DNA from 3 places in the Bradyrhizobium sp. USDA 4510 genome. Region 1 is predicted to be linked to each of the others. Evidence: predicted binding sites of a transcription regulator. Region 1 holds the regulator's gene; each other region holds the start of a gene.
The links. The regulator PhoB, encoded in region 1, activates phosphate uptake and scavenging genes when phosphate is short. The targets are predictions, from matches to a motif close to TGTCATNNANCTGTCAT.
Positions count from the first base shown of each region.

Region 2: a site for PhoB is predicted at 6,161-6,177, ahead of ACVMDN_RS19630 (phospholipase C). Genes of this name have one in related genera too.
Region 3: a site for PhoB is predicted at 7,210-7,226, ahead of ACVMDN_RS13540 (acetoacetate decarboxylase). Genes of this name have one in related genera too.

Region 1 covers NZ_JBSSBT010000001.1:7,321,706-7,332,074, reverse strand. The annotation lists gene pstC (phosphate ABC transporter permease subunit PstC) at 108-1,097, shown strand; gene pstA (phosphate ABC transporter permease PstA) at 1,102-1,947, shown strand; gene pstB (phosphate ABC transporter ATP-binding protein PstB) at 1,944-2,762, shown strand; gene phoU (phosphate signaling complex protein PhoU) at 2,869-3,585, shown strand; gene phoB (phosphate regulon transcriptional regulator PhoB) at 3,731-4,441, shown strand; gene ACVMDN_RS34145 (GcrA family cell cycle regulator) at 4,682-5,194, opposite strand; gene ACVMDN_RS34140 (aspartate aminotransferase family protein) at 5,682-6,890, shown strand; gene argF (ornithine carbamoyltransferase) at 6,890-7,816, shown strand; gene ACVMDN_RS34130 (Hsp33 family molecular chaperone) at 8,038-9,039, shown strand; gene apaG (Co2+/Mg2+ efflux protein ApaG) at 9,149-9,547, opposite strand; gene ACVMDN_RS34120 (OpgC domain-containing protein) at 9,835-10,369, shown strand, end outside.
Region 2 covers NZ_JBSSBT010000001.1:4,263,405-4,273,773, reverse strand. The annotation lists gene ACVMDN_RS19660 (MFS transporter) at 1-1,024, shown strand, start outside; gene ACVMDN_RS19655 (maleate cis-trans isomerase family protein) at 1,077-1,853, shown strand; gene ACVMDN_RS19650 (GntR family transcriptional regulator) at 1,869-2,675, shown strand; gene ACVMDN_RS19645 (aspartate/glutamate racemase family protein) at 2,672-3,436, shown strand; gene hydA (dihydropyrimidinase) at 3,436-4,848, shown strand; gene ACVMDN_RS19635 (alpha/beta fold hydrolase) at 4,895-5,779, shown strand; gene ACVMDN_RS19630 (phospholipase C) at 6,254-7,900, shown strand; gene ACVMDN_RS19625 (cytochrome-c peroxidase) at 8,010-9,341, shown strand; gene ACVMDN_RS19620 (aldo/keto reductase) at 9,414-10,199, shown strand.
Region 3 covers NZ_JBSSBT010000001.1:3,023,395-3,033,763, forward strand. The annotation lists gene ACVMDN_RS13510 (TRAP transporter permease) at 1-1,621, opposite strand, end outside; gene ACVMDN_RS13515 (TAXI family TRAP transporter solute-binding subunit) at 1,763-2,926, opposite strand; gene ACVMDN_RS13520 (acetyl-CoA carboxylase biotin carboxyl carrier protein subunit) at 3,080-3,301, opposite strand; gene ACVMDN_RS13525 (IclR family transcriptional regulator) at 3,431-4,405, shown strand; gene ACVMDN_RS13530 (acyl-CoA carboxylase subunit beta) at 4,335-5,894, shown strand; gene ACVMDN_RS13535 (patatin-like phospholipase family protein) at 6,004-7,167, opposite strand; gene ACVMDN_RS13540 (acetoacetate decarboxylase) at 7,408-8,193, shown strand; gene ACVMDN_RS13545 (transporter) at 8,336-9,355, shown strand; gene ACVMDN_RS13550 (carbohydrate porin) at 9,380-10,369, shown strand, end outside.

The sequences.
Region 1 (10,369 bases):
CGTGGCTGGAACGACGGCGCCCGGCCAAATGCGTCAGTGAAGATCGCTTCGGGGCGTAGCGGTTTGCGTGGCTTTTGCATACTAAAGAGGGGATTGGCGTGGCAGACATGGCTGTTCAGAGCGATGTGATGGAAGCCGCGGGACCTTACGATCGCGCCAAGGCCCTCAGCGCCTTCAAGCTCGGTGACCTCACCTTCTATTGGATCACCCGCATCTCGGCGATTTCGGTTCTGTTGATCCTCGGCGGCATCATCCTGTCGCTGATCGTCGGCGCCTGGCCGGCGATGAAGGAATACGGCATCGCCTTCCTCTGGACGCAGCGCTGGGCACCCTCGGCCGATCCGCCGGTGCTCGGCGCGCTCGGCCCGATCTACGGCACCCTGATCACCTCGGTCATCGCGATGCTGATCGCCATTCCGGTCGGCATCGGCATCGCCGTGTTCCTCACCGAGCTCTGCCCGCAAATGCTGCGCCGCCCGATCGGCATCGCGATCGAGCTGCTCGCCGGCATCCCCTCGATCATCTACGGCATGTGGGGCTTCTTCGTGCTCGGCCCGTTCCTGGCCAACACGTTCCAGCCCTTCATGATCCGGATCTTCGAGGGCGTCCCGGTGCTGGGCGCGGTGTTCGCAGGCCCGCCGTCCTATCTCAGCCTGTTCAACGCCGCGCTGATCCTTGCGATCATGGTGCTGCCCTTCATCACCGCGATCTCGGTCGACGTGTTCAAGACCGTGCCGCCGGTGCTGAAAGAGGCCGCCTACGGCATGGGCTGCACCACCTGGGAAGTCGTCCGCAGCGTCGTGATCCCCTACACCCGCGTCGGCGTGATCGGCGGCATCATGCTGGCGCTCGGCCGCGCCCTCGGCGAGACCATGGCGGTGACCTTCATCATCGGCAACTCGTTCCGGATCTCGTCGTCGATCTTCGCGCCGGGCACCACGATCTCGGCGGCGATCGCCAGCGAATTCGCCGAGAGCGACGGCCTGCACCAGTCCGGCCTGATCCTGCTCGGCCTGCTGTTGTTCGTGCTGACCTTCTTCGTGCTCGCCGGCGCGCGGCTGATGCTGATGCGGCTTGAAAAGAAGGCGGGGAAGTAACGCCATGAACCCGATCTACAAATCCCGCCGCCGCAGCGACATCGTCATCCGCGCACTCTGTGTCGGCGCGGCGCTGTTCGGCGTTACCTGGCTGGCGCTGATCCTGATCACGCTGCTCTATAACGGCCTTGCCGGCCTCAGCGTGCAGCTGTTCACCCAGAACACGCCGCCGCCCGGCTCGACCGAAGGCGGCTTGCTCAACGCCATCGTCGGCTCGGTCATCATGACCGTGATCGGCGTCGGCATCGGCGCGCCGCTTGGCCTGTTCGCCGGCACCTACCTCGCCGAATACGGCAAGCACGACAAGCTGACCTCGGTGATCCGCTTCATCAACGACATCCTGCTCAGCGCGCCCTCGATCATCATCGGCCTGTTCATCTATGGTGCGGTGGTGGTGCCGATGCGCGGCTTCTCGGCGATCGCAGGCAGCCTTGCGCTCGCGGTGATCGTGATCCCGGTCGTGCTGCGCACCACCGAGGACATGCTGCTCTTGGTGCCCAATCCGCTGCGCGAGGCCGCCTCCGCGCTCGGCCTGCCGCGTTCGCTGGTGATCAAGCGGATCGCTTATCGTGCCGCGCGATCGGGTCTGATCACCGGTGTGCTGCTGGCGACCGCCCGCGTCGCCGGCGAGACCGCGCCGCTGCTGTTCACCGCGCTGTCGAACCAGTTCTTCAGCCTGGATCTGACCAAGACGATGGCCAACCTGCCAGTGACCATCAACAACTTCGTGCAGAGCCCCTACGCCTACTGGAAAGAGCTGGCGTGGAGCGGCGCGCTGCTCATCACATTCACCGTGCTCGCGTTGAATATCGGCGCGCGTATCCTTGGTGCCGAAAGGGCCGCAAAATGACCGAGCTTTCCGTCTCCACGACTGCCGCAGGCCACATTCCCCAGGTTCCGCTGCCGGAAGCGCCGCCGAAAGTCACGGTGCGCAACCTCAACTTCTATTACGGCGAGCACCACGCGCTGAAGAACATCAACCTGGCGCTCGGCACCAACCGCGTCACGGCGTTCATCGGCCCGTCCGGCTGCGGCAAGTCGACCCTGCTGCGCATTTTCAACCGGATGTACGACCTGTATCCGGGTCAGCGCGCGGTCGGCCAGCTGATGCTGGACCAGACCAACATTCTCGACCCCAAGCTCGACCTCAACTTGCTGCGCGCGCGGGTCGGCATGGTGTTCCAGAAGCCGACGCCGTTCCCGATGACGATCTACGAGAACATCGCCTTCGGCATCCGCCTCTATGAGAAGATCTCGAAGTCCGAGATGGACGACCGGGTCGAGAAGGCGCTGCGCGGCGGCGCGCTGTGGAACGAGGTCAAGGACAAGCTGAACGCCTCCGGCCTGTCGCTCTCCGGCGGCCAGCAGCAGCGCCTGTGCATCGCGCGCACCGTGGCGGTGCGTCCCGAGGTGATCCTGTTCGACGAGCCGTGCTCGGCGCTCGACCCGATCTCGACCGCCAAGGTCGAGGAGCTGATCCAGGAGCTCTCCGAGGACTACACGATCGCGATCGTCACCCACAACATGCAGCAGGCGGCGCGCGTCTCCGATAAGACCGCCTTCATGTATCTCGGCGAGCTGATCGAGTTCGACGACACCAACAAGATATTCACCTCACCGAGCGATCGGCGCACCCAGGACTACATCACCGGCCGGTTCGGTTGACCGGCGCATGATCCGGAAAAGTGGAAACCGGTTTTCCGATCAGGTCATGCTAAAATTCAGGACACGAAACCATGATCCCCGGGATCATGGTTGAGGGAGACAAGCGATGGCTTCTGAACATACCGCCAAGGCATTCGACAGCGACCTGCAGGAGTTGACTCGCCTGGTCGCCGAGATGGGCGGCCTGGTCGAACGGATGATTACCGAGTCGGTCGACGCGCTGATCCGTCGCGACGTCGCGCTCGGCAAGCGCGTGGTCGCCGCCGACATCGAGATCGACAATCTGCAGCGCAACATCGAAGAGCGGGCGGTGCTGACGATCGCCCGCCGCCAGCCGATGGCGATCGATCTGCGTGAGATCGTCAGCGCGATGCGCGTCGCCACCGACCTCGAGCGGATCGGCGACCTCGCCAAGAACATGGGCAAGCGCGTCGCGGCGCTGGAGAGCGATTTCCAGCCGCTGAAGCTGATCCGCGGCCTCGAGCACATGACCGACCTCGTGCTGTCGCAGGTCAAGTCGGTGCTCGACGCCTATGCCGCGCACGACCTGCCGGCGGCGATGAACGTCTGGAAGGGCGACGAGGAGGTCGATGCGATCTGCACCTCGCTGTTCCGCGAACTGCTCACCTACATGATGGAAGATCCGCGCAACATCTCGTTCTGCATCCATCTGATGTTCTGCGCCAAGAACATCGAGCGGATCGGCGATCACGCCACCAATATCGCCGAGACCGTGTTCTACATGATCGAGGGCCAGCAGATCACCGACAAGCGCCCGAAGGGCGACATGACCACTTTTGCCACCACGGTGCCGGGCAACTGAGGCATGATCGGCAAGCACGGAACCGGCAAGAGCGAAACTGGATGATCCTCGCGACAAATCGTTTCCGCGGGGACTATGCTCAAGGAAGTAAGCGTTTCGGTTTGCGTCTGGGCAACGGATCACCACAGAGAAAGAACTTAAACCGATGAGCGCACGCATTCTGGTAGTCGAAGACGAGGAAGCGCTGACGACGCTGTTGCGCTACAATCTCGATGCGGAAGGCTACGATGTCGAGACGGTGGGGCGCGGCGACGATGCGGATACAAGGCTGAAGGAGCGCGTTCCCGACCTCGTGGTGCTGGACTGGATGCTGCCGGGCCTGTCCGGCATCGAACTGTGCCGCCGCCTGCGGGCGCGGCCCGAGACCAAGCAGCTTCCGATCATCATGCTGACCGCGCGCGGCGAGGAAAGCGAGCGCGTGCGCGGGCTTGCCACCGGCGCGGACGATTACATCGTCAAGCCGTTCTCGGTGCCGGAGCTGCTGGCGCGGGTGAAGGGCCTGTTGCGCCGCGCCAGCCCGGAGCGGCTTGCGACCGTGCTGACCTACGGCGACATCGAGCTCGACCGCGAGAAGCGCCGCGTGGCGCGCTCGGGCCGTCCGATCGATCTCGGGCCGACCGAGTATCGCCTGCTCGAATTCTTCCTTGAGCATCCCGGCCGCGTGTTCAGCCGCGAGCAATTGCTCGACAGCGTCTGGGGCCGCGACATCTACATCGATGAGCGCACCGTCGACGTGCATATCGGCCGCCTGCGCAAGCTGCTCAATCCGGGCCGCGAGCAGGATCCGATCCGCACTGTGCGCGGCGCCGGCTACGCGCTCGACGACCGCTTTGCCAAGGCCGAGCCGCAGCCGTAACGGCCATGCGGCATTCATAAACCGCAACACGGCGTCGTCCCGGCGAAACCCGGGACCCATACGCTGCGGCCAGCGCAATCGGCACGCGGCCAGACGGCTTTCTAACAACACCCATTCGTGGTTATGGGTCCCGGCCTGCGCCGGGACGACGCTGGTGATATAGCCGGGCTGGGTCACACAAAAAAATCCCCGCTTTCGCGGGGATTTGTCTTTGAGGTCTTCCGTCGTTTTCCCGAGTGCTCACTTGATCTGCGGTTTCGCCGACGGCCGGCGGCGATCGGCGGCGGGCTGGTAGGCGACGCGCGAGTGATGCGCGCAATAGGGCAGGCCGCCGAGCGCTTTGCCGCCGCAGAAGAAGAATTCCGGGCTCGAGGGATCGCCGACCGGCCAGTGACAGGTGGCCTCGTTGAGCTCGAGCAGCGACAGCCGCTGGCTCATCGGCACCACATTGTCGTAGGAGATCGGATCGGGCTCCATCTCGGCCTCGAAGGCGTGCGCCAGCGCGGTGTTGCCGCGCGAGACCGGGCGCGCCACCCGCATCATGTGCTGGGCGGGGCGGGCCTTGCGCTGCCGCGGCGCGGCCGTGGAGGGTGCCTTGGCGCGGCCGGAGAGGCCGAGCCGATGCACTTTGCCGATCACGGCGTTTCGCGTCACATTGCCAAGTTCCGCCGCGATCTGGCTGGCCGACAGGCCGGACTCCCAGAGCTTCTTCAGCTGCTCGACGCGATCGTCGGACCAGGTCAATACAGTCATCGCATTCTTCCCTTCGCGTAGCGCCGGCCAATCATTGGAGCGGCGCTGCGAGCCAATCTGGACAAATATCCCTGCGGCCAGAATCCCTTAGCCCTCGCCGGGCACGGTGTTGCGCCCGAACGTTTACGCGAGACACAAAGGCTACTTAGAGGGTCCAGTACCGCCGCACGAGATGTCGTACCCGACAGGCCAAACGCTACAATATGGCGTGACTCTGGCGCAAGAGTCCGCGGTCGTGCGTCCACATGTTCCCACACAGTTAAGCATCGCGATGAGGCTTTTCCACCGCACCGGAATGCTCCGGATTGCGCTCGTTTCGCATTGCAGGAAGGCCACTTCGTGGCGATTGACACTTACCGACCGCAGCATAGAATGCCCGCCACGTGCCGCCCGCAAAGGCGGCCGTTTTGTTTTCCGAAGCTGGCCGTTGCTGCGCTGGCGTCAAGGCGCGCGGCAATTGTCGGCTTAAAAACCGTCAGTGATCGTCATGACCAACGCTGCCACGTCGCATCTGCTCCCCGTCTTCGCCAGGGTCGATCTCGGTTTCGAGCGCGGTGAGGGCGCCTGGCTGATCGCAACCAACGGCGACCGCTATCTCGATTTCACCTCGGGCGTCGCGGTCAACGCGCTCGGGCACGCGCATCCGCATCTCGTCAAGGCGCTGCAGGAACAGGCGACCAAGCTCTGGCACATGTCGAACCTGTTCAAGAGCCCGGACGGCGAGGTGCTTGCCGCGCGGCTGTGCGAGCAGAGCTTTGCCGACTTCGTGTTCTTCTGCAATTCCGGCGCGGAAGCGATGGAGGGCGTGATCAAGCTGGTCCGCCACTATCACTTCTCCAAGGGCCATGGCGAGCGCTACCGCATCATCACCTTCGAGGGCGCCTTCCACGGCCGCACGCTGGGCACGCTGGCGGCGACCGGCTCGGCGAAATATCTCGAGGGCTTCGGCCCGCCGATGGACGGCTTCGACCAGGTGCCGCATGGCGACATCGACGCGGTGAAGAAGGCGATCGGTCCGCACACCGCCGGCATCCTGATCGAGCCGGTGCAGGGCGAGGGCGGCGTGCGCTCGGCGCCACAGGCGTTCTTCAAGGCACTGCGCGCGCTGTGCGACGAGCACGGCCTGCTGCTCGCCTTCGACGAGGTGCAGACCGGCATGGGCCGAACCGGCGAGCTGTTCGCCTACAAGCGCACCGGCGTCACGCCGGACGTGATGTCGCTGGCCAAGGCGCTCGGGGGCGGTTTCCCGATCGGCGCGGTGCTGGCGACCGCGCAGGCCGCGGCCGGCATGGCGCCCGGCTCGCACGGCTCGACCTTCGGCGGCAATCCGCTCGCGGTCGCCGCCGCCAATGCCGTGCTCGACGTCATGCTGAAACCCGGCTTCTTCGAGCATGTGCAGAAGATGTCGCTGCTGCTCAAGCAGAAGCTCGCCTCCGTCGTCGACCGCTATCCCGGCGTGCTGTCGGAGGTACGCGGCGAGGGGCTGTTGATCGGCGTCAAGGCCGTGGTGCCGTCGGGCGACCTGATCGCAGCGCTGCGCAGCGAGAAGCTGCTCACCGTCGGCGCAGGCGACAATGTGGTGCGGTTCCTGGCGCCGCTGATCGTGACCGAGTCCGAGATCGACCAGTCGATCACCGCGCTCGAGCGCGCCTGCGCGACATTGTCGGTGGCGCAGCCGAAGAAGGCGGCTGGATAATGAGCAAGCCGGTCCGTCACTTCCTCGATATCAACGAGCTGCCGCTCGGCGAACTGCGCAACATGCTGTCCGCCGGAGCCGCCATGAAGGCGAAGCTGAAGGCGCATGAGAAGGGCAGGAAGCCGCTCGAAGGCAAGACGCTGGCGATGATCTTCGAGCGCCCGTCGACCCGCACAAGGGTGTCGTTCGACGTGGGCATGCGCCAGCTCGGCGGTGAATCCATCATGCTGACCGGCGCCGAGATGCAGCTCGGCCGCGGCGAGACCATCGCCGACACCGCGCGCGTGCTGTCGCGCTATGTCGATGCGATCATGATCCGCATCCTCAACCATGACGCGCTGCTCGAGCTCGCGGCTCACGCCACCGTTCCCGTCATCAACGGCCTGACCCGGCGTTCGCATCCCTGCCAGGTGATGGCCGACCTCATGACCTATGAGGAAAACCGCGGCTCGATCGAGGGCAAGACCGTGGCCTGGACCGGCGACGACAACAACGTGCTGGCCTCCTGGGCGCATGCCGCCGAGCGGTTCAAGTTCCAGCTCAATGTTGCGACCCCGCCGGAGCTGTCGCCGAAGAAGCCGATGCGCGACTGGATCAAGGCGACCGGCGCGCCGATCATGCTCGGCACCGATCCGGAAGCCGCCGTGCGCGGCGCCGACTGCGTCGTCACCGACACCTGGGTGTCGATGGGCGACAAGGAGGGCGAGCACCGCCACAACGTGCTGCGGCCCTATCAGGTCAATGCCAAGCTGATGTCGCTCGCCAAGCCGGACGCACTGTTCATGCACTGCCTGCCCGCGCATCGCGGCGAGGAGGTCACCGACGAGGTGATCGACGGGCCGCAATCCGTGGTGTTCGACGAGGCGGAAAACCGCCTGCATGCGCAGAAGGGCATTCTGGCCTGGTGTTTCGACGCGGTCGCGTAGTCGGAGATCAGTAAGCGTTGTCGTCCCGGGCAAGCGAAGCGCGACCCCGGACCCATAACCATCGCTGTCAATCGTTGCGAAGGCTGGGGCACCAGCTTGATGCAAGCAACTCACATCGGTGGTTATGGGTCCCTGCTTTCGCATGCTTTCGCAGGGACGACGGAAACATCCGCGTTAGTGAACCCCTTTATTTCATGGTCCGAGACCCCAGATAGAGCGCCATGGTTTCACAATCCCCCGACATCAAAATCACGCCCGAGGCGCCGGTTCGCGCGCCCTCAGCGGTTCCGGTCGACGATGCCGTGCTGGCATTCGAGGTCGGCGCGCTGGACCTGCGCGGCCGGCTGACCCGGCTCGGCCCCGCGCTCGACGAGATCCTGCACAAGCACGATTATCCGCCCGCGGTCGGCAAGCTGCTCGGCGAGGCGATCGTGCTGACCACGCTGCTCGGCTCGTCGGTCAAGTTCGAGGGCCGCTTCATCCTGCAGACCCGGACCGAAGGTCCGGTCTCGCTCCTGATCGTGGATTTCCAGGCGCCCGACCGGCTGCGCGCCTATGCGCGCTACGACGCATCGCGCCTCAAGAATGGCCAGAGCTCGGGCGAGCTGCTCGGCAAGGGCCACCTTGCGATGACCATCGATCAGGGCTCCAACACCAGCCGCTACCAGGGACTGGTCGCGCTCGACGGCGGCGGCCTGGAAGAGGCGGCCCACGAATATTTCCTGCGCTCGGAGCAGATTCCGACGCGGGTGCGGCTTGCGGTCGGCGAGGAGATGCGCGGCGGCGAGGGCGGCAAGCTGCACTGGCGTGCCGGCGGCATCCTGCTGCAATTCCTGCCCAAGGCGCCCGAGCGCGCCAAGCAGGCCGATCTGCATCCCGGCGATGCGCCGGAAGGCACGGCCACGCATAGCGTGCCGGACGATGACGCCTGGGTCGAGGGCCAGTCGCTGATCTCGACCGTCGAGGACGTCGAGCTGATCGATCCCGATCTGTCCGGCGAGCGGCTGCTCTATCGCCTGTTCCACGAACGTGGCGTGCGTGTCTTCAACCCGCAAACGCTGCGCGCGCAGTGCTCCTGCTCGCGCGACGCGGTGTCGTCGATGCTGAAGAGCTTTGCGCCGAACGACCGCGCCGAGATGGTCAAGGACGGCAAGGTCGTCGTGACCTGCGAGTTCTGCTCGTCGGTGTATGAATTCACTCCGCAGGAAGCCGGCGTGGAGTAGACGCGTTCGTCATCGTAGCCCGGATGAAGCGCAGCGAAATCCGGGGCCGCTCCAACCGCGGATGCACCTGCCCCGGATTGCGCTTCGCTCCATCCGGGCTACGCAGGCGTCAGTTCAGCACCCTTTTGCCGCCCGGGCTCGGGCTGTCCAGCGAAAATGTCGGCACGTCGATGTCGAAGCGCTCGCCGGCTTCGGTGACCATCTGATAGCTGCCGGTCATGAATCCGGAGGCGGTCGGCAGCGGCACGCCGCTGGTGTATTCGAAGCGTTCGCCGGGCGCGAGCACCGGCTGCTCGCCGACCACGCCCTCGCCGCGCACCTCCTGGCGGCGGCCGGTGGCGTCGGTGATGATCCAGTGCCGCGTCCGCAGCTGCACCGTATCCGGGCCCGAATTGACGATCACGATCTTGTACGACCAGAAATATTCGCGCCGGTCGACCGACGAGCGCTCCGGCATGAAGTTCGGCTCGACGGTGACTTCGATCTGGCGGGTAACGGCGCGGTACATGCGGCTCAATCCGATGGTCCTGGCGCATGGTCCGCTTTCGACCGGATCATGCTCAAACAGGGCGCTATCATAGCCAATTGAACCGCCGGAACCAATCGCCTGCCAGGCCGCGAAAGGGCGGGCTTGGAAAGCCGGATTTGGGGCGGCCCGTTCATCGCGGTTTCAACATAGTTCCGCTCTAAAGCGCGGCCGCATGCCGCCGCACTCCGTGCTTTGTCGGCAACTCGCGGACCGATATTATCTTTTCAGCACGGCGTGCGGGGCGTCCGCGGCCGACACGGTGTTTGATGAGCTCGATTGCCGATCCCATAGCCGGTTCGCCGGTGGCTGACGTCAAGGCCGAAGTAAAGGCAGAGGCCGAGGCGAAGGTTGCTGCGCCCGCGATCACGCTGCCGGCGACCGGCGAGCGCGAGCTCCGCCTCGATCTGTTCCGCGGGCTCGCGCTGTGGCTGATCTTCATCGATCATCTGCCGACCAATCTTCTGACCTGGCTGACGATCCGCAATTACGGCTTCTCCGACGCCACCGAGATCTTCATCTTCATCTCCGGCTACACCGCGGCCTTCGTCTACGGCCGCGCGATGCTGGAGGGCGGCTTCGTGATCGCGACCGCGCGCATCCTGCGCCGGGTCTGGCAGATCTACGTCGCGCACGTCTTCCTGTTCACGATCTTCCTCGCCGAGATCTCCTATGTCGCGACCTCGTTCGAGAACCCGCTCTACAGCGAGGAAATGGGGATCATGGACTTCCTCAAGCAGCCCGACGTCACCATCGTCCAGGCGCTGCTGCTGCGCTTCCGTCCCGTCAACATGGACGTGCTGC
Region 2 (10,369 bases), 3.1 Mb from region 1:
GCTGTTCTGGGGCTTCTTCCAGGCGCTGGCGGCGCTGTCGACCAGCTGGATGCTGCTGCTGCTGACCCGGCTCGGGCTCGGCGCGTCGGAAGCGCCGATCTATCCGGCCGGCGGCAAGCTCAACGCGATCTGGATGACGCAGACCGAGCGCGGCCGCGGCGCCACCTTGCTGGACGGCGGCGCACCGCTTGGTGCGGCGCTCGGCTCGATCGTGATCGCCTGGTTGATGGCGGCGTTCAGCTCCTGGCGCGTCGCCTTCGTCATCGCCGGCGTCGGCACCATGCTGTGCGGGCTGTGGGCCTGGTACTACATCCGCAACGTGCCGCGCGAGCATCCGTCGGTCAATGAAGCCGAGGCGCGCTATCTCGAGGAGGCGCACGCGATCGAGGATGCGGCGACGCCGCCGTCTTCGGGCGCAAGCTGGATGGCGTATTTCCGGTTTCGCTCGGTGTGGTGCATGTGCCTCGGCTGGATGTTCTTCAACACCACGTTCTACGGGCTGCTGACCTGGATGCCGACCTACCTGTTCAAGGTGCACGGCTTCGACATCAAGGCGCTGGGCGGCGCGTCCTTCATCATCTTCTTCGCAGGCTTCGTCGGCGAACTGGTCGGCGGCTGGATCGGCGATAACTGGCGGGAGCGGGGAGGGTCGCCCAACACCGTGTTCCGCACGCTGTTCGGCATCGCGGCGATCATGGCGACGGTGTCGATCTTCCTCGTCGCCTACGTCACCAACGCGGTTGCGGTCGTGGTGCTGCTGTCGACGACGCTGTTCTTCCTGCGCTGGTGCGGCATGTACTGGGCGATTCCGTCGGCGCTGGCGGGCCGCGGCAAGTCCGGCTTCCTCGGCGGCTGCATGAATCTCGGCGGCAACATCGCCGGCATCACGACGCCGCTGATCGTCGGCTTCATCGTGCAGGCCACCGGCTCCTATTTCCTGGCCCTGATGTATTTCGCCGCCGCGGGCATTGCGCTGTTGATCTGCTCGACCCTGATCGATTACAGCCGCAAGCTCCCGGTCTAAAACGGATGCGGCCGAATCCGCCAAGGATTCGGCCGCTTGATGAGGCTCACCAATGACACGTCCCGTCCGGCTCGGCATGCTGACGCCGTCGTCGAATACCGCGCTCGAGCCGATCACCTGCGCGATGCTATCGGGCGTCGACGACGTCTCGGCGCATTTCTCGCGCTTCAAGGTGACCGAGATCGCGCTGTCGGAGCAGGCGCTGCGCCAGTTCGACGCCAGCGAGATTCTTCGCGCGGCCGAGCTGCTGGCGCATGCCAAGGTCGACGTCATCGCCTGGAATGGCACCTCGGCAAGCTGGCTCGGTTTCGACCGCGACGAGAGCCTGTGCGAAGAGATCACGGCGGCAACGGGTATCAAGGCCTGTACCACGGTGCTGGCCTATCGCGACGTGTTGCGGCGGATCGGCGCCAGCCGCATCGGGCTGGTGACGCCGTATCGCAAGGACGTGCAGGAGCGGATCGTCGCCAACTGGAATTCGCAAGGGCTGCACTGTTTTGCCGAGCGGCATCTGTCGCTGCAGGACAATTTCTCCTTTGCCGAGGTCAGCGAGGCCGAGGTCGCGCGGCTGATCGAGGAGGTGGTGCGCGAGGGCTGCGATGCCGCCGTCGTGCTCTGTACCAACATGCGCGGCGCCGGCGCGGCCGAGCGGCTGGAGCGCGGATTTGGCGTCCCGGTGCTGGATTCGATTGCGGTGACGCTGTGGGCATGCCTTGCCGCGGCCGGCTGCGATCCGTCGCGCGTGCAGGGCTGGGGCAGCCTGTTCTCGAACCCCGATCTGCGCGCGGCCGCCGCGATCCACGTGGGAGGGCGCGATCTCCAATCATGACAGTGAAGGCAAGCGGTGACTGAACCCAAGGCGACCAGACGTAACAAGGAACCCAAGCGCGCGATGACCGCGCTGCAACGGCGCCGTCTGCGCGTGCCGCGGGTTGGGCTGCACGAGCAGGCTGCGGCGCGGCTGCGCACCATGATCGTGCGCGGCGAGCTGGCGCCGGGGCAATCGCTGGGGGAGGCGGACCTCTCCGACGCGCTCGGCGTCTCGCGCACGCCGCTGCGCGAGGCGCTGAAGCAATTGGCGAGCGAGGGCCTGGTCGAGCTGCGGCTCAACCACAGCGCCGTGGTGGCGCCGTTCCGCCGTGCCGAACTCGCCGAACTGTTCGAGGCCGTCAGCGGCATCGAACGCTGCGCCGCCGAGCTCGCCGCACTGCGCATGGAGCCGGACGACTTCGAACGGCTCGCGGCGCTGCAGGACAAGATCGAATGGCATCACGGCCGCGGCGAGCTGCGCGATTATTTTCAAGTTAATCAGCAGATCCATTCGGCGATCGTCGGCTTCGCCCGCAATGCCGTGCTGAAGGCGACGCACGAGGCGCTGCTGGCGCGGGCCGAGCGGGCGCGCTTCTTCGCGCTGTCGGTGCTCGGCCGCTGGGATGAATCGGTGCAAGAGCATCAGGAGATTTTGTCGGCGCTGAAGGCGCGTGATGCGGCCCGGGCCGGGCAGATACTGGCCCACCACGTGCGCCGCACCGGCGAGATCGTCGCCGAGACGCTGGATGCCAAGGCAATGAACGACAAGGCGGACGACGCCGCGGCACCGGAGGCACCGGCAAGGCCACGCGGCCGCAAGACGAGGGACGTTGCGCCATGAAGATCCTGCTGCTCAATCCCAACACGACGGCTGATGTGACGGATCTGCTCCATGCCGCCGGCAGCAAGGCGGCGTCGGCCGGCACCGAGCTCGTGCCGCTCACCGCCGCGCGCGGCGTGCCTTATATCGCCACCCGCGCCGAGGCGCAGATCGGTGGTGCGATCGCGCTGGAGATGCTGGCCGAAGCCGGCCCCGGCGTCGATGCCGCTGTCATCGCGGCGTTCGGCGATCCCGGCCTGTTCGGCGCGCGTGAGCTGTTCGCCTTCCCCGTCGTGGGATTGGCTGAAGCCGCGATGCTCACGGCCTGCATGCTCGGCCGCCGGTTTGGTATCGTCACCTTCGCCGGCGCGCTGGCGCCCTGGTACGAGGAATGCGTCGCCATGCACGGGCTGAGCTCGCGCTGCGCCGGCATTCGCACGCTTGACGGTCATTTCCAGTCGATCTCGGAGGTGCAGGCCGAGAAGGAGGAGCTGCTGGTCGCGCTCGCCAACCGTGCGGTCGATCAGGACAACGCCGACGTCGTCATTCTGTCGGGCGCACCGCTTGCCGGACTCGCGGCAAAAGTCCGCGACCGCATTCCGGTGCCGGTGGTCGATCCGGTCGCGGCGGCGGTGCGGCAGGCGGAGACGCTCGCCGTGCTCAAGCCGCGCAAGGCGGTGGCCGGCACCTTCCGCCGTCCCGATCCGAAGCCGACGCGCGGGCTGGCCGAGCCACTCGCCGCAATCATCGAACACCGCTCACCGAAGGAGGGAACAAACTGATGTCCTTCGACACCATCATCCGCGGCGGCACCGTGGTGACCGCGGCCGACACCTTCGCCTGCGACGTCGGTATCCGCGGCGGCAAGATCACGGCGCTCGGCCATGATCTCGGCGATGCAGCCACGATCATCGACGCCACCGACCGCCTGGTGCTGCCCGGCGGCATCGACAGCCATGTCCACTTCGCGCAGCCGTCCGGCGACGGCATCGTAATGGCCGACGGCTTTGCCAGCGGCACGCGATCGGCGGCGTTCGGCGGCAACACCACCGTGCTGCCGTTCTGTCTGCAGGAGAAGGGCCAGACCCTGCGCGAGGCGCTGAAGCATTACCATTCGCTGGCCGAAGGCGAGTGCCATGTCGACGTCGCCTTCCATCTCATCCTCACCGATCCGACCGAGCATGTGCTGGGCCAGGAACTGCCGGCGCTTGTCGAGGACGGCTACACCTCGCTCAAGGTCTTCATGACCTATGAGGGCCTCGCGCTGTCGGACCGCGAACTGCTCGAAACCATGTCGGTCGCGCGCGAGACCGGCGCCATGCTGATGGTGCATGCGGAGAATTTCGACGCCATCCGCTTCCTGACCGACCGGCTCGAGCGCGCCGGTAACACCGCGCCGCGCTTCCATGCGACGTCGCGGCCGATCCCGGTCGAGCGCGAGGCCACCCATCGCGCGATCTCGCTGTCCGAGCTCGTGGACGTGCCGATCATGATCGTGCATGTCTCGAACCGCGAGGCGATGGACGAAATCCGGCGCGCGCAGCAAAGGGGCTTGCGGGTCATGGGCGAGACCTGTCCGCAGTACCTCATGCTGACCGAAAAGGATCTCGATCAGCTCAACATGGAAGGCGCAAAATACGTCTGCTCGCCGCCACCGCGCGACGTCGCCAGCCAGCAGGCTTGCTGGGAAGGTCTGCAACAGAAGGTGTTCTCGGTATTCTCGTCGGACCATTGTCCGTTCCGTTACGACGACCCGCAGGGCAAGCTTGCGCCGAAGGGACGTACCAGCTTCCGCTGGGTGCCAAACGGAATCCCGGGCGTGGCGACGCGGCTGCCGATCCTGTTCTCCGAAGGCGTGGTGAAGGGGCGGATCGACCTCAACAGCTTCGTCGCCTTCAGCGCCACCAACCATGCCAAGATCTACGGCCTCTATCCGCGCAAGGGTACGATCGCGGTCGGCTCGGATGCCGACATCGCGCTGTGGGACCCGAAGCGCAAGGTGACGATCCGTCACGAGTTGATCCACGACGGCGCGGACTACACGCCCTATGAGGGGCTCGAGGTCACGGGCTGGCCGGTGCTGACCATGGTGCGCGGCAAGGTCGTCGTCGATAACGGTACGCTCATTGGCGGCAAGGACCACGGCACCTATCTGCCCCGCGCCAAGCCGCCGAAGGCCGCGACCATTCCGTAACGCGACCAAATCCGTAACAAGCAAAGAGAGAAGGCAGGAGATCAACATGCCCTATGCTGTGACAGACGACCGAGTGCGGCTCTATTTCGAGGAGACCGGATCGGGGCATCCGGTGATCCTGGTTCACGAGTTCGCCGGCGACTTGCGCAGCTACGAGCCGCAGATGCGGCACTTCGGCAAGCGCTTCCGGACCATCGCCTACAATGCGCGCGGCTTTCCGCCGTCGGATGTGCCGGAGCAGGTCTCGTCCTATTCGCAGGCGCGCGCGGCCGACGATATCCTGGCGGTGCTCGATCATATCGGCGCGCCGAAGGCGCATATCGTCGGTCTGTCGATGGGCGGCTTTGCGACGCTGCATTTCGGATTACGTCACCCTGATCGGGCGCGGTCGCTATGCATCGGTGGCTGCGGCTACGGCGCCGAGCTCGACAAGCGCGAGACGTTTCGCGCCGAGGCCGACGTGATCGCGGGCATGATCCGCAAGGAGGGCATGCCGACCTTCGCCGAGCGCTACGCCTACGGGCCGACCCGCGTGCAGTACGAGAACAAGGACCCGCGCGGCCATGCCGAGTTCAAGGCCATGCTGGCCGAGCATTCGGCGGTGGGATCGGCCAACACCCAGCAGGGCGTACAGAAGGAGCGCCCTTCGCTCTACACGCTGGTCGACGAGATGAACCGGATCAAGGTGCCGACGCTGATCATCACCGGCGACGAGGATTGGCCTTGCCTGCTGCCGGGCATCCTGATGAAGCAGAGCATCCCGTCGGCCGCGCTCGCGGTGATGCCGAACTGCGGCCACGCCATCAACATCGAGGAGCCCGACGAATACAACCGGATCGTCGGCGAATTCCTGGCGCAGGTCGAGAGCGGCCGCTGGCCGCAGCGCGATCCGCGCGCGGTCAGTGCTTCGATCACTGGAATGAAGGGGTAGGCTTCACGCCGAGTTGAATCGCGGCCTTCATCCGCCACCAGACCAAGCATCCGCGCTTTTCGGGACACATCCCCGGAAGGCGCGGATTTTTTTCGGGCGTGAGCAAGCCGCGACGGCCGGCGGTGCACAACCTGTTCGCATGATTGCTGACTGCTGCAGTCATCTCCAACGCGATCCGTTCAATTCCATGTCTTGTGACCGAAACCGCGTCCACAGATAGCCGATCGCGTGAGACGGAAGAGGAGGGCGTCTGTCATGCGCGCAAAGATTGGTCCCCCGATATCTGCAACCGATGCGGACATGAGCGCGCATCATCGTTCGTCGCATTCATTCGACCGACACAGCGCTGTCATCGGTGGTGGATAACTTGTCGCAGGTCGACGTCATAAATCCTTAAAAATAAAAAGGGGCACTACGGTGAAAACCAAATTTCTTTCGACGGTCGGAGTCTGTCTGGTTGCTGCCGCTGCGGTGATGTGCAGCGCCGCCGCTCAGGACGACAACAAGGGCAATAACGGCCACGATCATCATCCGCACGACATCCACACCCAAACGCCGATCAAGCATCTCGTCGTCATCTTCAACGAGAACCGCTCGTTCGATCACTACTTCGCAACCTACCCGGTTGCGACCAACCCGACCGGCTCGATTCCGTTCACGGCGAAGCCGCATACGCCGAAGGTCAACAATCTCGCCAGCGCCAATCTGTTGACCAATAACCCGAACACCAATCCGGCCAACGGCACCGGCGCAACCAATCCGTTCCGCCTCGACCGCACCCAGGCCAACACCAAGTCGCAGAACCACGCCTATACGCCCGAGCAGCAGGCGGTCGACAACGGCAAGGAAGACCTGTTTCCGAAATTCACCGGTCGCGGCACCGCCGGCGGCGTCGGCGCGTTCGGCACTAACGGGCAGGTGATGGGCTATTTCGACGGCAACACCGTCACCGCATTCTGGAATTACGCCCAGAATTTCGCGATGAGCGACAACAGCTGGACCGACACCTTTGGTCCGTCGACGCCCGGCGCGCTCGAGGTGATCTCCGGCCAGACCAACGGCGCGCAGAACATCGTCGGCTCGTCATCGTCGATCGCCGACGGCCAGGGCGGCCTGACGCTGATCGGTGATACCGACCCTGCCTACGATGCCTGCTCGAGCACGACCAGCCAGGTCCTGATGACCAGCAAGAACATCGGCGACCTGCTCAATGCCGAGCAGATTAGCTGGGGCAGCTTCATGGGCGGCTTCGACCTTACGCTCAAGAACAGCAACGGCACCACCAACTGCGGCCGCAGCACGTTCTCGAGCAACGTCAACGGCACCGTCGTGGACTACATCCCGCACCACGCCTGGTTCCAGTACTACAAATCGACCGCGAACCCGACCCATGCGCGACCGAGCTCGGTGAATGCGGTCGGACACTCCTATATGCCCGGCAGCAAGACGCTCGATCCGGCCAATCATGCCTACGATCTCGAGGACTTCTATGCTTCGGTGAAGGCCGGCAACTTCCCGGCCGTCTCCTACATCAAGATGCCGGCCTATCAGGACGGTCATCCTGGCAACTCCGATCCGCTCGATGAGCAGGCCGGCAATGTCGAGTTGATCAACTTCCTGCAGAAGCAGAAGGAGTGGGGCGAGACCGCCGTCATCATCACCTATGACGACTCCGACGGCTGGTACGACCACCAGTACCTTGCACCGATCAGCGCCTCGTATGATCCGACCGCCGACCAGGTCAACGGTCCCGGCCAGTGCGGCCGCGGTGTCGGCAAGCAGACGCAGCCGAACGGCCTCAACGGCCAGCCCGTGAACGGCCGCTGCGGTCCCGGTACGCGCGTCCCGTTCCTGGTGATCTCGCCCTTCGCCAAGCGGAATTACGTCAGCCACACCCGCATCTCGCAGGCGTCCGTGGTGCGCTTCATCGAGGACAACTGGCTGCACGGTCAGCGTCTCGGCGGCGGCTCGTTCGACGACAACGTCGAATCGATCGCCGACATGTTCGACTTCGAGCGCGGCCACGGCCAGGACCACGAGTATCGGCAGGACACGCTGTTCCTCGATCCGACCGCCGGCACCGTCATCGTCAGCGCGCCGGACGATCACCATCACCACTAACGCTCGTCGGTTCTGATCCAATCAGAAACGAAGCTCTGCCCTGACGCGTTCTGCTCGCGCGAACTGGTCTCCGGTTCGCGCGAAAACGCTTAACGACACTGGATCTGACATGAACGGCCGCACCTTGTGGCTTCTCGGCGCCGGCCTGCTGTGCATGGCCGGCACCGTTGCGGCCGTCGAGACGCAGGGACTTCCGGGGACCAATCCGCACCCGGTGCAGCTCAGGCGTCCGCCTGTCGCTCCGCTGTCCGCCATGGCGCAGCTCGGCCAGAAGATATTCTTCGACGCGTCGCCGTCCTCGTCGGGCGCATTGTCATGCGCGTCCTGTCACAGTCCGGACCACGCCTACGGCCCGCCCAATGATGGACCAGTGATGCTCGGCGGGCCCGCGCAATCCCGGCAAGGAACGCGCGCCGTGCCGGGACTGACCTATCTTGAGCGGCAGCCGAATTTCAGCATCGGGCCGGAAAAGGACGAAGACGACAATGTCGTCGACTTCGCCCAACTGGCCGCGCTCGGCCAACAGGCTCCGCGCGCCAAGAAGATCGCGACCGGCACTGCCGCCTCGGCGGTCAACATCGTGCCGCAGGGCGGACTTTTCTGGGACGGCCGCGCCGATACGCTGCAGGACCAGGCGATATTCCCGCTGCTCGATCCCAACGAGATGGACGGCGGCAGCATCGAAATCGTGGCGCAAAAGCTGCGCCAGGCGAGCTACGCGCCGCGCTTCGCCGAGCTGTTCGGCGCCGGTGTCTTCGACAATACGCGGCTGCTGGTCGCGGAGGCGATGTTTGCCGTCGCGCGCTATCAGGTGGAGGAGTCGAGCTTCCATCCCTACACCAGCAAGTTCGACTACTGGCTGGAGGGCAAGGCGCGATTGAACGAGAGCGAGCTGCGCGGCCTGCAATTGTTCAACGATCCGGACAAGGCCAATTGCGGCGGCTGCCATACGTCGCAGCCGACCAGGGACGGTCTGCCGCCGCTGTTCACCGATCACCAATATGAGGCGCTCGGCGCCCCGCGCAACGCCGCGCTAGCCGGCAACCGCGATCCCGATCATTTTGATCTCGGGGTCTGCGGTCCGTACCGCACCGACATTGCCGAGCAAACGCAATATTGCGGGATGTTTCTGACGCCGACCTTGCGCAACACGGCAACGCGTCGCGTGTTCTTCCACAATGGCGTCTTCACCAGCCTCGAGCAGGTGCTCGACTTCTATAACTTCCGCGATACCAATCCGGAGAAGGTCTTTCCGCGCAGCGCCGACGGCACGGTGCGCAAGTACGATGACCTGCCGGAAAAATATCACGGCAATGTCGACGTCAACGATCCGCCGTTCGAGCGCCATCTTGGCGACACGCCCGCGATGACGGCGCAGGACGAGGCCGACATTATCGCCTTCCTGGAGACGCTAACCGACGGCTACCAGCCGGAGCAGTGAGACGTCGCGACGTTCCATCGCGGAACCGAACTGCGAGTTGGCAGGGCTTCGTCATGCGCGCATAATGGGCGCATGAATGTCCTCGAAGGCAACGGTGCCAGAATCGCGGCAATCGGGCTCGGCACATGGGAGTTGCGCGGGCGGACCTGCGCGCGCATCGTCGAGCAGGCGTTGCGGCTCGGCTATCGCCACATCGACACCGCCCAGATCTATGACAATGAGCGCGAAGTCGGCGAGGGGCTGCGTGCCTCCGGCATCAAGCGCGACGACGTGTTCGTCACCACCAAGGTCTGGACCACGCATTTCATGGCCAAGGATCTCGAGCGGTCGGCGAAGGAGAGCCTGGCGCGGCTGCGCCTGACCGAGGTCGATCTGTTGCTGCTGCACTGGCCCAATGCACAGGTGCCGCTTGCCGAGACGCTCGGCGCGCTGGCGCGGGTCAGGCAGGCGGGCCTGGCGCGGCATATCGGCGTCTCGAATTTCAACGTGGCGCTGATCGAGGAGGCGGTGGCGGCATGTCCCGAGCCGCTGGCGTGCGACCAGGTCGAGTACCATCCCTATCTCGACCAGGCCAATGTGATCGAGGCCTGTCGACGCCACGGCATGGCGTTCGTTGCCTACAGCCCGATCGCGAAGGGACGGGTCAAGGGCGACCGCGCGCTGGCGCGGATCGGCGACCGCTATCGCAAGACCGCGGCCCAGGTCAGCCTGCGCTGGCTGGTGCAGCAGAATGTCTCCGCGATCCCGCGCACCTCGAAGCTCGAACGCCTTCAGGAGAATATCGACATCTTTGATTTCGAGCTGTCGGTTGACGACATGCGCGAGATCTCGGCGATCGGGGGCGCTGACGCGCGATGATGAGCCCCGCGACGCATGGGCTCTTTGCCTGAGCATCAAGTCTTGGAAAGCATCAAGTCTTGGAAAAATGGCTGGGTCCTGATCCGGATCATGCTAATGCCCCGCTGGCCGATTGCAGCTTTGGACCGAATGGGGATTGAGGCAGGCGGGTTCCGGCCGGTATTGTGGCC
Region 3 (10,369 bases), 4.3 Mb from region 1:
CGATCGCCACCGGCGGGGTGATCGACGACAGCATGCCCCAATAGAAGATGAACATGTGCACCGCCATCCGGTTCAGCCCGAGCTTCTCCAGCGCGGGCGCGACCAGGATGGCGAGGAAGATGTAGCAGGCGGTGGTGGTCAGCCCGAGGCCGAGGATCAGGCTGGTGAAGGCGCACATCACGAGCAGCAGGAACGCGTTGTCGCCCGCAAGCGTCAAAAGATCGTTGGCCAGGCTCGAGACCACGCCGGTCATCGAGAACGCCCCGATCAGCAGACCGCAACCGGCGAGGATGCCGACCAGCTCGACGAAGGTGCGGCCATTGACCTCGAGGAATTTTCCGATCGTCCCGAGCGTCCAGCGGCTCTCCTTGGAGAAGATCTGGTTCAGCACCAGCAGCAGCGCGGTGGCGTAGAACGGCGCGTGGCTTTCGCGCTTGAAATACAGCAGCATCACGATCAGGAGCGCAATGACGAAGACGTAATACCAGCCGTTCTTGATCGTATCCATCACGCGCGGCAGCTCGGCGCGCGGAATGCCCTTCAGCCCGTGGCGTGCGGCGTAGGAGTCGACCTGCATGAACAGGCCGACATAGTAGAGCGCCGCAGGAATGATCGCGGCCACCGCGACCTCCGCGTAGCTGATATTGAGGAACTGCGCGATCACGAACGCGGTGGCGCCCATCACCGGCGGCGCCAGCACGGCGCCGGTGGAGGCGCAGGCCTCGATCGCGCCGGCATAGGAGGCGCGGAAGCCGCTCTTCTTCATGACCGGGATCGTCATGGTGCCGGCGGTCAGCACGTTGGAAACGATCGAGCCCGACATCATGCCGAGCAGGCCGGACGCGAAGATGCAGACCTTGGCGGCACCGCCGCGGAACGTGCCGCACAGCGCGAAGGCGAGGTTGATGAAGAATTTTCCGGCGCCGGTCATCATCAGCGCGGTGCCGAACACCAGGAAGCCGATCACGGTATCGGCGAAGGCCTGGATCGGAATGCCGAGCAGGCTCTCGCCGGACAACACGTGATAGGCGGTGGTCTGGTCGAGCGTCAGCTGCGAGCCGCGGAACGGCCCGAGCCAGCTGGCCTCGGCGAACAGCGGATAGACGGTGAAGGGCAGCACGCTGAGCAGGAGGCTCCAGCCGCCGGTCCGGCGCAGCGCCTCCATCAGCATCACCCACATCACGAGGCCGGCGATGACGACGTTCCTCGGGGCGCCGTCGGACTCCCAGCCATATTGCGCCGCCTTGCGCACGTTCAGCATCAGCCAGATCGAGGCGGCGAAGGTCGCGACGGCGAGCGCGAGGTCATACCAGGGAATGCGGTTCAGCGGCGCGCGCTCCGATCCGGGGAAGATCAGGAACGTGAAGGGCAGCATCAGCGCGATCAAGAGATAGAAATATTCGGTGTTGAGCTGGGTGTAGTCGATGAAGAAGCGCAGCGAGAATTGCTGGTTGATGCAGAGCAGGATGGTTGCGGCGGTTGCGACCACCAGCGCCCAGCGCCACACCCCGCGCAGGGTGCGCACGCGCGTGACCTCGGCCTCCTGCAGATTGTCGAGACCGGCATGCGGATCTTCAAACTCGATTCTTTTCGCAGGCGCAGCCGCGGCGTTCTCGGGCATTGCATCCCCCAATGTTGTCCGTTTTGCCCGTAGCCTAGAGCATGATCCGGAAAAGTGCGAAGCGGTTTTCCGGAAGCACCATGCTCGAACGGGCGCAAGCGCGATGACGACTAACCCGATCTCATCGCGCGTTGGCGGGTCTCACTCAAAGCCATTGGGCATATTGGCTTTCGCAAGCGCGGCAGCGCGCGCCTTCATCCAGCCATCGAGGAAGGCCTTGTCGTCCGACGGCGGGCTCGACTTGCCGTAATCCGTCCAGGCGGCGGCCAGCACCTCCTGGCGCTTGTAAAGCGTGTTGTTGTGCGCGTCCTGCTCGTCGCTCCAGTGGCCGGTTTCCTTGAGCGCCTTCACCGCGCCGGGATGCACGGGGACGACCCAGTTCTTGGTCTGCCGGTCGGCGCCGAGCCCGGCGGCGCCGGGCGCCGAATCCTTGTAGGCGTCGTAGTTGACGATCATCGCCTTGGTGATCGCGTAGATCTGGTCGACCGGCTGCGCCGCATAGGCGACGAAGATCGGGTAGGGGTAATTGCCGAGCTGGATCGGCTTGTCCGGCGAGATGCCGGCGCCGCAGGTTGCGGTTTGCGGGAAGAAGAACGAGCCGACCTTTTTCACCCGTGCCCAGCCTTCCTTGTCGTCGGCGGGCAGCGGCGGCCACATCAGGCCGCGCGGCGAGGTCTCGGCTTCCTTGGCGGGGCCGGTGATCGTGGTGCCGAAGGCGGCATCGGTGTCGTTGTTGATCAGGCCTTTCCACATCGCCCCATAGCTTGCGAACTCGACGATCTTGACGTCCTTCTGGGTGAGGCCGCCGAACGCGAGCATCGCGAGCGAGTTCTGGTTCAGCGCCGGCGAGCCGACCACGAAGCCGACGCGCTTGCCGCGAAGGTCTTTCATTTCCTTGACGCCGGCATCGGCTGCCACGCCGAGCGCGCCGCAATTGCAGTCGACCGACGACAGCATGAGCTGCAGCGGCTGCGGGCCCCACTCCTTGGCGCCGAACTCGAACACGCCTTCCTGCGCGAAATAGGTCCCCGATCCCATCGCCGAGGAGACCGCGCGCTTGGCGCGCAGCGGCGCGAGCCGCGCGACGTCGTTGCCGGCCGGCAGCACGCGGACGTCGGTGCCGTATTTGTCCTTCATCATCTTGCCGACGCCGACCGCGATGTTGAAGCCGGCGGTGCCGGTGTCGTAGGCGGTCACCGCCATGGTCGGCGGCAGCTTGATGTCGTCGGCCGAGGCGGGCAGGGCAGCGAAGATCGAAATGCCGGCAAGAGCGGCAGGCGCGAGCGCCATCAGCCGATGGATCATAATTCCTCCCTTTGTTTCGCTGTGCGAAACTTTTCCGGGCGGAATGATTGCATCGTGATCCGGCGATGGCAACGCTACCTCCGGCGCAAGCCGGCGATTTCGGCCGCTGCATCACCGGACAGATTGTCGCGGCCGGATGGCAGGGGTGGGATCTCAGGTCTCGACGATCGCGACCGCCTGGCCTTCGGCGATGACATCGTCGATCTTGACCAGAATCGACTTGATTTTGCCTGCTGTCGTCGACGTGACCGGTATTTCCATCTTCATCGCTTCGACGAACGCAATCTCGTCGCCATTGCCGATGCTGCTGCCGGTCTCGACAGGAAGCGCGCAAACGCGCCCGGCAACTTCGGTCACAACCTTGATCTCTGGCATTCCACTCTCCGATACCGTCTTGCGGAAATTTCATCCGGCGAACGGCTTTTTGTTGTGGCGGCAGATTGCCTGAGGTAGCTTCTTCTGCAAGTGGAATTTTATTCCGCAGGACGGAATGGAGCCAAACAGATGGGAAGGCGCTCGGAACGGCTTAGCAGGCAGGGAATGCTCGCCAGCGAGACAGGCGATGGCGATGTCATCCAGGTGGTGTCGCGCGCCTTCGATGTGTTGCGGTGCTTCGAGGGACACGAGGCCCGGCTCGGCAATCTCGAGATCTCGAACCGCTGCGGCCTGCCGCGTTCGACGGTGTCACGGCTGACGCACACGCTGACGCGGATGGGTCAGCTGGTCTATCTGCCGCGCGACCAGAAATATCGCATCGGCCCGAGCGCGGTCGCGATGAGCACCACGATGATGAAGGGGCTGCAGCTGCGCAATCTGATCCGGCTGCGCCTGCAGGATGTCGCCGATCAGTTGCCCGGCACGGTGGGCTTCGTCATCCCCGACCGCTTTCACCTGGTCTATCTGGAGTTCGCCCGCGCGGCGAACGCGCTCGGCCTGCATGAGGCCACCGGCAGCCGGATTTCGATGGCGACCACCGCGGCCGGCCACGCCTACACGGCCGCGCTCGATCCCGCGGTCGGCGACGCGCTGATCGCCGAGATGGAAGGCGAGTTGCCCGACAGCGCCAAGATGCTGACGCCGCGCATCGAGGCCAACCGCCGGCATTTGCAGGAGCACGGCTACGTCGTCGCCTGCGGACTGTGGAGCCCGCACATCAACGGCGTCGCGGTGCCGCTGTGGTCGCCGCAGTATCAGACCTATGTGGTCACCACGATCGGCCTGCTCTCGGCGATGTATGACGAGGCGCGGCTGCATCGCGAGGTCGCGCCGCAAATGGTCGAGCTCGCGGCCGCGCTCGGCAGCCTGCTCGAAGGCGCCGACGGCGACATCTTCAGCAATCGGATCGAGCGCAAGTCGCTTCCGGTGACCGCCCATAACAACAACAAAATCCTCAAGACGGGAGCAGTGAATGAACTGGAAGCCGGAACTCGACGACCTCGCCCGCCGCGAAGCGTTCGCGCGGGAGATGGGAGGCGTTGACAAGGTCAAGCGGCAACGCGACCAGGGCCGGCTCACGGTTCGTGAGCGTATCGACAAGCTCGTCGACCAGAACAGTTTCCATGAGGTCGGTGCCATCTCCGGCATTGCCGAATATGACGAGAGCAACGAACTCAAGCACCTGACGCCGGCGAACTGCGTGTTCGGCCGCGCCAGGGTCGACGGCCGCACCGTCGTCGTGGTCGGCGACGACTTCACCGTGCGCGGCGGCTCGGCGGATGCATCGATTTCCGCCAAGCCGTTGATGGCGGAGGAGATGGCGCACGACTTCCGCCTGCCGATCGTTCGCGTGATCGAGGGCTCCGGCGGCGGCGGCTCGGTGAAGACGATCGAGACCAGGGGCGCGGCCAATCTGCCCGGCGGCGTCGGCGGTACGCGCTGGTACTGGTACACGACCGCCAATTTGGCCCGCGTGCCGGTGGTCGGTCTCGGGCTCGGCTCGGTCGCGGGCCTCGGTGCCGCGCGGCTTGCCGCCACCCACTACTCGGTCATGACCAAGAGCTCCGCGATGTTCGTCGCCGGCCCGCCGGTGGTGAAGCGCCTCGGTCAGGATCTGACCAAGCAAGAGCTCGGCGGCGCCGACATCCAGACCCGCGCCGGCGCGATCGACCAGGCCGTCGAGACCGAAGAGGAGGCGTTCGACTATGCGCGGCGTTTCCTGTCCTATCTGCCGTCGTCGGTCTACGACCTGCCGCCGACCATTCCCTGCACCGACGATCCGGAACGTGCAGAGGAATCGCTGCTCACCGCCGTGCCGCGCAACCGCCGGCAGGTCTACAAGATGCGGCCGATCATCGATGCCGTCGTCGACAAGGGCTCGTTCTTCGAGGTCGGCACCAATTTCGGCCGCCCGATCATCACCGGATTGGCGCGGATCGAGGGCAGGGCGGTGCTGCTGCTCGCCAGCGATCCGTTCCACTATGGCGGCTCGTGGACCGCTGACGCCTGCCAGAAGGTGGTGCGCTGGGTCGACTTCGCCGAGACCTTCCATCTGCCGGTGGTCTATCTGATGGACTGCCCGGGCTTCATGATCGGGCTCGAGGCGGAGAAGACGGCGACCATCCGCCACGGCGTGCGGGCGATGGCGGCGGTCAACCAGAGCACGGTGCCGTGGTGCACCATCATCATCCGCAACGCCTTCGGCGTCGCCGGCGTGGTGCATCAGCCGGCCAACCGCTTCTCGATGCGCTATGCGTGGCCGTCGGCCTATTGGGGCTCGCTGCCGCTCGAAGGCGGTATCGAGGCGGCCTATCGCGCCGAGATCGATGCGGCCGCCGATCCCGCCGCCAAGCTGCGCGAGATCGAGGATCGCCTCAACAAGCTGCGCTCGCCGTTCCGCTCGGCCGAGAAGTTCTGGGTCGAGGAGGTGATCGACCCGCGCAAGACGCGCTCGCTGCTCTGCGAGTTCGCGCGCCTCGCCGAACCGATCCGCAAGGCTGGTCCGCCGAGCAACATGTCGACGCGGCCGTAAGGGCCCTCAGACTCAACGCGTCATGCGCGGGCTTGACCCGCGCATCCATCGAATGAGTCATCCGAAGCGGGATGGATTGCCGGGTCAAGCCCGGCAATGACGGCCTTATTTACTCCGCCTCCCGATGCACGTCGTGGATCACGATGCCCATGCCGTTCTCGGGCATCTTGATCCATTCGCGCCGCTTCAGCGAGCGCTTGGTGTCCTCGTGCCCGCTCACCCAGTGCTCGCGCATAGAGGTGCCGGAGAATTCGTGGTCCTTGGCGTCGCCCTCATAGGCCTTTTGCTGATAGATCAGCTGCAACAGCGTGATGCCCGGCAGCCGGGCGTTTGCCTTCTTGAGCTGGCGCTCCTCGTCCGACAGCTGATCGTCGGGGATCTTCCCCAGCGCATTGTGCAGGGCGGTGCGCAGATTGTAGGTCTTGCGATAGACGTCGGTGTTGTAGCGGGTACGCGACGAATACATGATGTCCTTGTGCCGGGCCATCACGTCCTGGATGTCGCGCGGCAGCGCGCCGCGCGCCGAGAACAGGTCGACCTGGAACACCAGCGAGTTCATGTTGTCTTCCTGGTCGAGCAGATGCTGCAGCGGCGTGTTGGACACGATGCCGCCGTCCCAGAAATGGTCGGTGCCGACCTTCACCATCGGCAGCGCCGGCGGCAGCGCGCCGCTCGCCATGATGTGCTCGGGAATGATCTCGTCATGGGCATTGTCGAAATAGATGAAGTTGCCGGACAGCACGTTCACTGCGCCGACCGCGAAGCGTATCTTCTTGGAATTGATGCGGTCGAAATCAACCAGCTCGAGCAAGGACTCGCGCAGCGGCGTGGTGTCGTAGTAGCTGGTGGCGGTGCGCGCGCCGGCCGCGCTGAACCACGGATTGGCCTGGTGCGGGGTGAAGAAGCCGGGTTGTCCGAGCGTGGTCGTCAGCCATGAGCTGGTGAAATTGCGCGCCTTGCGGAAGACGTCGCCGTCCGGAGTGTAGTGCCAGATCTTGCGGCTGGTGATGCGATCCCAGAATGTGTGCAGCCGCTCCAGCCGCTTTTCGGGCGGATTGCCGGCGATGATCGCCGAGTTGATCGCGCCGATCGAGACGCCGCACACCCAGTCGGGCTCGATGTTGGATTCATGCAGCGCCTGATAGACGCCAGCCTGATAGGCGCCGAGTGCGCCGCCGCCCTGCAGGACCAGGGCCACGCGATCGCAGCCTTCCGGACGCCAGCCCGGCGTCGCGTGATCGATGTCGTCGAAATGCGGGGTTCGCGCGTCCATATCAGACACTCCAGAAATTCGCGGCGAGAATTCAGCGCGCCGATGACGCCGTGATGACAATTGCGGCGCCCACACTCGGCGCATCCGGCATGCCTGCCTGCATGGTTAGCATTGGCCTCGGCAACGCGACGCGGGTCGCGACGCGCAACCGCGGTCATGCGCCTGACGGAAATTCCTCACATCGCTGTCAATCTCGGCCGTTAGCTTCCGGGAAAATTTTTCAAACAGGGGGTTATTGCGATGCGCAGGGAAGATCTGCTCAAGCGTCCGTCGATGCCGGCCGCCGGCCCGAGCTATCCCGCCGGTCCGTATCGCTTCATCGATCGCGAATTCCTCGTCATCACCTATGAGACCGATCCGGAGTTGATCCGCGCCGGCCTGCCCGAGCCGCTGGAGCCGATCGAGCAGGCGTTCGTGCATTACGAATGGATCAAGATGCCCGACAGCTCCGGCTTCGGCAGCTACACCGAGTCCGGCCTCGTGATCCCCGCGCGCCTGCATGGCGAAGAGGTCAACTTCGTCTGCCAGATGTATCTCGACGATGATCCGCCGATCGCGGCCGGCCGTGAGATCTGGGGCTTTCCGAAGAAGTACGCTCATCCCAAGCTCGAGATCGTCAAGGACACGCTGACCGGCACGCTGGAATATGCCGGCCAGCTCGTTGCGATGGGCACGATGGGCTACAAGCACGAGAGCATGGCGGGCAATGGCGACGTCACCCGCGCCACGCTGTCGAAGACGCAAGTTAATCTGAAGATGATCCCCGGCGTCGACGGGCATCTCGAGGTCTGCCAGCTGGTCGCGATCAACCTGACCGACATCGTCGTCAAGGGCTCCTGGATCGGACCGGGCCGGCTGCATTTGGTGCCGCATGTCAATGCACCGGTCGCCGATTTCCCGGTCAAGCGTGTCGTCGGCGCGCACCACTTCCTCGCCGATCTGACGCTGCCGTTCGGCCGCGTCGTGCATGACTACAACAAGGAGGCCGCGGAGGCGGCGGCGCCGACCGGTCTTGCGGCGGAGTAGGGCGGTCGCTGACATAACACTGTAACAGGCGCGTCCTCCTATGTTCCGTCGAAGGGACGCGCTTGCTCAGCGTTGCGCGTGGGCGAGGCTTTGAACATGTCATTTCGCGCGGTTGCGTTGTCGATTGCCTTGGAGGGCGGCCATGCTGGCTGATCCACCTCCCGCTCCGGTCGGGTCGCTGCTGACCCGTGAGGCGGTCCCCGGTCTGGTCTGGGCGTTCCGCCTGCATCACGACGGCCGTGCCGAGGCGCTTCCGATCGATGCGCCGATCGAGCCGAGCCATGACGGAAGGCTGTGGCTGCACTTCAACCTGACCGACGTCCGCACCCGGGCATGGCTCGCCAACATGCACATCCCGCAGCTCGCGCGGGACCTCTTGCTGTCGAATGACAATTTCCAGCAGATCCACGTCGTCGACAATTGCGTCTACGGCGTGTTTTCCGATCTGGTGCGGGATATCGACGCCGCGACCCGGGAGACCGGCTTTCTCCGCTTTGCGATGACCGAACGCCTCCTGGTCAGCGGCCGCCATCAGGCGCTGTGCTCCGCTGATGCGACGCGCCGCGTGCTCGAAGGTGGCCATCGCGTCGGCAGCGTCGCGGCGCTGCTGGAGAAGATCGTCGACGAGATCGCCGATACCATGGACCGCATGGCGGACAAGATCGGCACCGATATCGATGCGATCGAGGAGCGGGTGCTCGCCGAGGATACCGGATCGGAGCTGCGCAAGAATCTGAGCCGGATGCGCCGCACCTGTGTGCGACTGCATCGCCAGCTCGCCGGCCTGCGCGTGCTGTTTCACCGGCTCGAGCAGAAGAACACCGACAATCTCAGCCCGGCGCTGCGGCTGCAGGCCGGCAAGCTCGCGCAGCGGCTCGACGGCCTCGACCACGACATCGTCGAACTGCACGAGCGCAGCCGCCTGCTCGAGGAAGAGCTGCGCTTCAAGCTCGAGGAGGAGAGCAACAAGCACCTCCACGCCTTGTCCGTCGTCACCATGATGCTGCTGCCGCCGACGCTCGTCACAGGCATCTTCGGCATGAACACCAAGGGATTGCCGCTGACCGACGTCGACAGCGGATTTCTGGTGGCCGCAGGCCTGTTGGCCGGGTCGGCGCTGCTGGCCTATCTGCTGATGCGGCGGCTCGGCATCGTCAAATAGCGCGATCGCACCGCGGCATTTCCCATGTACAGAGTTCTCTCCCCCGCGATGTTGGTGGCCGCGGGCCTCGCACTCGGCGCGCCGGCGCATGCGGAGGACCAGCCCTTCGCCGACCGGATTGCGGATACGCGGGCTGCGCTCGAGGAAGCCGGCTACCAGTTCAGCCTGACCTATATCGGTGAGGGGTTTTCCAACGTCTCCGGCGGCGTCAGCAACGGCGCGGCCTATACCGGCCGTCTCGATCTCGGCACCACCATCGACCTCGAGAAGGCGATGGGCTGGACCGGCGCGACCTTCCACGCCAACATGTACCAGATCCACGGCGACGGGCTGTCGCGGAGCTATGTCGGCAACCTGTTCCTGGTGTCCGGCGTCGAGTCGCTGCCGGCGATGCGGCTCTATGAATTCTGGATCGAGCAGAAGCTGCTCGGCGGCAAACTCTCGGTGCGCGTCGGCCAGCAGGGCTCGGACGTCGAGTTCATCGACAGCCAGTACGACGACATCTTCATCAATTCGGCGCTCGGCTGGCCCGGCATTGTCGGCACCATTCTGCCGGCCGGCGGACCGTCGCCGCCACTTGCCGTGCCCGGCATCCGGTTCAAGGCCAATCTGTCCGATCGCATCACCGCCTATCTGGCACTGTTCGACGGCTCGGCTTCGCCGCCGCAGGGGACGGACGATCCGCAGATATTGAACGCCCACGGGCTGAATTTCCGGGTCAACGATCCGCCATGGTGGATCGGCCAGCTCAAATACAAGTTCGAGATCGGCGAGAGCAGGCTGCCGGCGACCATCACCGGCGGCGCCTGGTATCACGTGGGCTCGTTTGCTGACCAGCGCTTCTCGGCCGACGGGCTGTCGCTCGCTGATCCCGACAGCTCCGGCGACACGCGATGGCTGCGGCGGGACAACGGCATCTTCATGGTCTACGAGCAGCTGCTTGCGCGCGCCAGGCCGGACGCTGACAAGGGCGTGGCGTTCTTCATGCGCGCCTCGGTCAGCCCATCGGACCGC